DNA from 2 places in the Haemophilus sp. THUN1691 genome. Region 1 is predicted to be linked to the other one. Evidence: riboswitches for the same ligand, from Rfam matches in the RefSeq annotation. Region 1 holds a riboswitch; the other holds the start of a gene.
What was found. A riboswitch is a leader RNA that binds a small molecule or an ion and turns the genes downstream of it on or off. The one in region 1 is predicted to bind thiamine pyrophosphate.
Positions count from the first base shown of each region.

Region 2: another riboswitch for thiamine pyrophosphate. It lies ahead of AC6H0J_RS08125 (ABC transporter substrate-binding protein); the one in region 1 lies ahead of thiB (thiamine ABC transporter substrate binding subunit).

Region 1 is NZ_AP046578.1:753,770-756,930, reverse strand. It holds gene thiP (thiamine/thiamine pyrophosphate ABC transporter permease) at 1-652, opposite strand, end outside; gene thiB (thiamine ABC transporter substrate binding subunit) at 657-1,655, opposite strand; TPP riboswitch at 1,707-1,794, opposite strand; gene AC6H0J_RS03755 (Maf family protein) at 1,884-2,075, opposite strand; gene copM (CopM family metallochaperone) at 2,183-2,560, shown strand; gene AC6H0J_RS03745 (ComEA family DNA-binding protein) at 2,589-2,936, opposite strand; gene ispH (4-hydroxy-3-methylbut-2-enyl diphosphate reductase) at 3,107-3,161, opposite strand, start outside.
Region 2 is NZ_AP046578.1:1,692,037-1,695,197, reverse strand. It holds gene uvrD (DNA helicase II) at 1-1,121, opposite strand, end outside; TPP riboswitch at 1,242-1,331, shown strand; gene AC6H0J_RS08125 (ABC transporter substrate-binding protein) at 1,384-2,445, shown strand; gene htpG (molecular chaperone HtpG) at 2,567-3,161, shown strand, end outside.

The DNA.
Region 1 (3,161 bases):
TAAGAACAACAGTAAAACTGGTGAAGCAAAGCATAAAAATCAAGCTGAATGTAGGCAAACATTGCTGACGAAAAACGGGCCATTCCACCAATTTAACGAATTGCCAGCCTTGCAAATTGAGTTGCGCAGCAAGCTGACGTTGCTGATAAGGGATACTTTGCAAACTTTGTAAGAAAAGTTGCGCAGCCAGTGGAATATTGAAAAAAAGATGGGCAATTAAAATACCCGAGAGTCCGTAAATATGACCCTGCCATGACATTCCCAAAAAGTTAGCAAACCAAGCTAACCAACCGCTTGAACCATAAATGCCAATCAAACCAAAAATTGCTACTAAAACAGGTAAAACAAAGGTCAGCGACATTAATTTTAATAGCCACTTTTTTCCTGAGAATGGTTGATAAAACAATGCTCGAGCGAGGAGCAGACCAAAAAAAATAGATAAAACGGTAGAAAATAAGGCTTGCCCAAGACTGAAAAGAATCAGATGCTGTAGGTAATCATCCGTTAACCAAGATCGCCATTGCAATTCATCGCCAAATGCAAAGATTGAACTTAATGCGCTACCATAAAAAAGAGTAATGAAACTAATAACAACAACGCCGCCCACATAATGACGAGGGCGGAGTTGTGGATGATGAAATAACGAAAACATCAAACTATTTTGTTAATGTGGTTTGCCAAGTGCTAATCCAATTTTTTAAGTGTTCCGCATTCACCATTGGATTGATTGGAGTTTGAGTTTTTTGTAGAGCTTTAAGTGCATCAAAGTGCGGTTCAATTTCACCTTGAATAACTGGCAACATAATATTGGCTGTCACAATATGTTTTTGTGCCGTAGGTGAAATTAAAAATGCCATAAAATCATCCGCACATTGATTTGGATGGTTGGCGACTCGAGCCGCTAATTCCACTTGGGTTATATGCCCTTCCGAAAAATCTGTCGCTGCATAATTATCTTTTTTCTCAAAAAGTTGGTGATAAAGTGGTGATGTACTGTAACTTAACACTAAATCAGCTTCGCCTTTTAAGAATGCACCATAAGTATCCGACCAACCTTTACCCACTGTCACCGTATGCTTATCCAACTCTTTCCAAGCAGATTGAATTTTGTCTGCAGGATAAATCGCATTCATCCAAACCAATAAACCACGCCCCACACTACTGGTGCGAGGATCTTGATAAATTACACGGATATCTTGGCGTTCAACCAATTCTTTCAAACTTTTCGGCGGATTTTGTAATTTAGTTTTATCGTACACAAAAGCATAGTTACCAAAATCGAAAGGTAAGAATGTTTTATTCGTCCATTTTGTTGGCAGATCAAGTTGAGTTAAATCTACTTTATTTGGCGTGAAAATACCTGTTTTTTCAGCTTGTTCTAAAACAAAGTTATCTAAACCTAGCACAATATCGGCTTTGGTTTTCTTTCCTTCCAAGCGAACTCGATTGAGTAACACGCCACCACTTTCAAAAGGCGTAAAATTAATAGCGCATTGTGGGTGCACTTTCTCAAAATCTTGTTTTACTTTTGGACCCGCTCCCCACTCAGACGTGAAAGAATCATAGCTATATACGTTAACACTTTGCTGTGATTGGGCTAATGCCGCGGTGGAAAAAAGTGCGGTAGAAATTAAGGTTAATTTAAGAAGTTTCATTATTACATCCTTATTTATATCAAAAGGCAGCAATAATGACGGGAAGGAGATAAGGTTGTATTCCTAGTTTCCTACGTCAGTATTAACTGTTTCAGGTTCACGGGTATGATCTCAGCATATTGCACCCCGACTAGGCTTTTTAGTGTATTAAAATTTATTAGGCTTGCCAACGGATTTTTAAAAAGAAATAAACTTTCTACATTTTCTGAAAAAAATAAAAAAGCCCTGTCAAACAGGGCATCCATAAGAGGTTTTAAAATTAAAAAGTGATTCGATTGGGCTTTCAATGCCTAAATCTGTCTGATCAATGACTTCAAAACCGAAATCACCTAACACATCTGCCATTTCTTTTACTTTGCCTTTATTGCCCGTGGCAAGTACAATTTTTTGCTTCGTGATGCTGTCCCTCATATCAAACATTGTCTTATTTTAGAATCTCACCAAAAATTTTCGGAATAAGTATTGACTTTAACCTTAGGTCAAGGTTTATGATTTGTGCTCATTCAGTTATCACATAGGAGAAAAACATGAAAAAACTTATGACTTTTATCACACTTAGCGCTGCTGCAGTTTCAGTTTGTGTCCAAGCTAATGAACAACCGCATCAAGCACACATGAATATGCCAATGTCGACAGATTCTGCAATGCAACAAGAATTAATGCAAGGTATGAATCAAATGCATCAAGACATGATGGCAGCCTCACAATATAAAGATCCTGATGTTGCTTTTGCAGCAGGTATGTTGCCACACCATATTGGCGCAGTAAAAATGGCGGAAGTTGAATTAAAATACGGAAAAGATCCTGAGATGCGTAAGCTTGCTGAGAATATTATTCACGCACAACAAGCGGAAATTGAACAAATGCAAAAATGGCTTAAAGTGCACAATAAAAAAGCCCTGTAAAACAGGGCATCCATAAGCGGTTTTAAAATTAAAAAGTGATTCGATCACGGTTTCTTTCAAGCGTTGCCTTACCAATCCCTTGCACTTCTAATAGTTGTTCAGCACTCGTGAAATTACCGTGTTTTTCACGATATTGCACAATAGCTTCTGCTTTTTTAGCGCCGATCCCTGTTAAGGATTTTTGAATTTCACTAACGCTTGCCGTATTGATATTCAATTTATCGCTCACAGTAGCCGGTGCAACTTGAGCCTCAGTTTGAGTAGCCACAACAGGTTGAACAGCCTGCTCTGCAGCTTTTTCCTCAGCAAAGGCCGAAGAGGCAATCAGCGCGCCACACAATACAACTGAAGTAAATAATGTTTTCATTAATTTCATAGAGGTTTCCTTTTAATATGAACATGTTGATGAGCATATCAACAGAGCCATTTTTTATGCTTTCAAGAAAACGCTCAAGATTCTTACCGCACTTCTGCGATTCAGATCGCAAAAATTCTTAATTTGAATGAAAAAACAAAGGGCTTATCATTTACGACAAGCCCTTAGCATTAGTTAACTTCTTTTATTCTCAGCTCTTTTGGAACTTCAAAGAACATATTTTCT
Region 2 (3,161 bases), 940 kb from region 1:
TGACAACGAATTAAGGCTTCTTCAATAACCCGTGATTGGCTATTACTACGATAAAGTACAGCGCAATCATCAAGTTTTCCGCCATGTTCTACCCAATCCTGAATTTGTGAAGCGACAAATTTTGCTTCGTCTAATTCATTAAACGCAGCATAGATGCCCACGGGATCGCCTTTTTCACCCTCTGTCCATAAATTTTTACCAAGACGATCACTATTGTTTGCAATTAATTCATTTGCGCTGTTTAGGATATTGGCGGTAGAACGATAGTTTTGTTCAAGGCGAATTGTTTCGGCTTTAAAATCTTTCAAGAATTTTTGAATATTTTCGATTTGTGCGCCACGCCAACCATAAATAGATTGATCGTCATCGCCCACGATCATGACTTTGCCTGTTTCTCCCGCGAGAATTTTGATCCATTTATATTGAATTTTATTGGTATCTTGAAACTCATCCACCAAAATATGCTGAAAACGTTGTTGATAACGTTGCAAAATTAATGGTTTTTTCTCAAATAATTCATAGGCCCGAATTAATAATTCTGCAAAATCGACCAATCCTGCGCGATCGCAGGTGTCTTGATAGATCTTATAAATTTTAATCCATTCACGCTCTTGACGATCATTAAAATCTTCAATGTCATTTGGTCGCAAGCCTTCATCTTTTTTGTTATTGATGTACCAACAAGCCTGTTTAGGCGGAAAAGCTTTTTCATCAAAATTATGTAATTTTAATAACCGTTTAATTAAACGAAGTTGATCTTCTGAATCCAAAATTTGGAAATCTTGTGGCAATCCCACATCTAAATGATGAGCTCGCAATAAACGATGGGCAATGCTGTGGAAGGTGCCAATCCACATACCAAATAATTGATGTTGTGCGTGTTTGGCAAGGGTAGATTGAATACGATGACGCATTTCTGCTGCTGCTTTATTAGTAAATGTCACCGCCATAATGCTGCCTTCAGAAATATTTTCTACCGCAATTAACCAAGCGATACGGTGCGTCAATACACGCGTTTTGCCAGAGCCTGCACCCGCTAGCACTAAGTGATTACCAAGAGGGGCTGCTACGGCTTCGCGTTGTTTATCGTTAAGTCCGTCAAGTAATTCAGAAATATCCATGATGAAATTTTTATCTGTTCAAATTTACAGGAATTATAAGTCTAATTTTTTTATATCACAATCAAGAAAATCATAAACTTATCCGACTTTACAAAAATAGTATTACAACTTATATTGATTCGAGGTTAGTCGGGGTGCGGACATCGCTGAGAAAATACCCGTGAACCTGAAACAGTTAGCACTGGCGTAGGAAACTAATCTCTCCTTCTTACTTAAAGGGCTGACTTACTTTTTTCTGTATTCATATAAGTAAGGATGCATCATGACACTCTCTTTTTCTTTAAAAAATTCTTTTAAATTGACCGCACTTTCCAGCGTGCTTGGTTGCGGCTTATTAGGATTAAGTTTATCAACGCCTGCTCAAGCAGAAGGCAAATTAGTGCTTTATTGCAGCGTCCAAAACACGACTTGTGAAAAAGTCGCTCACGCTTTTAGCAAAAAATATAATGTGGACACTCAGTTTGTGCGTAATAGCACAGGGACTGTATTAGGCAAAATCAAAGCTGAAAAAGAAAACCCACAAGCAGACGTTTGGTATGGCGGTACATTGGAACCGCACTTTCAAGCACGAGATGCAGGTTTGTTAGAAATTTATCGTTCGCCTCTGCAAAAAGAAATTATGCCTCAATTCAAAAAGCTCACGGAACAACGTGGCGATACTACGTCGATTATTTATCTTATGGAGCTTGGCATTGGGATGAATGAAAAACTGCTAGCTGAAAAAAATATCGCGAAACCTCAATGTTATGCTGATTTATTAAAACCAGAATTTAAAGGGTTAATTCAATATCCAGATCCTCGAGTATCGGGTACTGGCTACACTATTCTTACAACTTTAATTGAAATTATGGGCGAAGATAAAGCCTTTGCTTATTTGAAAGAACTTGACAAAAACATTGCTCAATACACGAAAACTGGATTAGCAACGGCTAATATTTCTACGGGCGCAGCCGCTGTTGATATTGGTTTTATGCATACTTATGTGCGTGAAAAGGATAAAGGTGCGCCAGTTATTGGTGCTTTACCTTGCGAAGGCACAGGCTATACGTTAGGGGCAGTCAGTATCATTAAAAATGGACGAAATTTAGATAATGCTAAACACTTTGTCGATTTTGTGCTTTCTGCTGAAGCCCAAGAAATTCATTGGCGTGAGGCGGATTCTTACCAACTGCCAACAAATATTCATGCCAAAGTGCATCCACATCTTTCAGAGCCGGCAAAACTTAAATTACTTGATATTGATTTCATCAAATTTGGTTCGGAGCAAGAAGCGAAACGATTAATAGAACGCTGGGTTGAAAATGTGAAGGAAAGAAAAGAGTAATTGATATTAGCCTGATAAAAGTGCGGTGAAAATTCACCGCACTTTGCTTTTCCCCTTGAAATCTTTCTTTTTATTCTTATATCTGTGACGTTCAATTTTTATCTTTATGAAGGAAAAAATTATGTCACAAAATCAAGAAACTCGCGGCTTCCAATCTGAAGTCAAACAACTTCTCCAATTAATGATTCATTCTTTGTATTCCAACAAAGAAATTTTCTTACGTGAATTAATTTCTAATGCTTCTGATGCAGCAGATAAATTACGCTTTAAAGCACTTTCCAACCCTGCTTTATATGAAGGTGATGGTGACTTGCGTGTGCGTGTTAGCTTTGATGCGGATAAAGGAACGATCACGATTAGTGATAACGGCATTGGTATGACTCGCGAGAAAGTCATCGATCATTTGGGAACGATTGCAAAATCAGGAACAAAAGAATTTTTAACCGCACTTGGTCAAGATCAAGCAAAAAACAGCCAGCTTATTGGGCAGTTTGGTGTGGGTTTTTATTCTGCTTTTATTGTGGCAGATAAAGTGACTGTAAAAACTAGAGCGGCTGGCGAAGAGGCGGATAAAGCGGTACTTTGGGAATCTGCGGGCGAAGGCGAATATTCTGTGGCGGATATTGAGAAAAAATCCCGTGGCACAGATGTGATTTTACATTTACGCGAAGATGAAAAAGAATTTTTAAACGAATGGCGTTTGCGTGAAATTATCG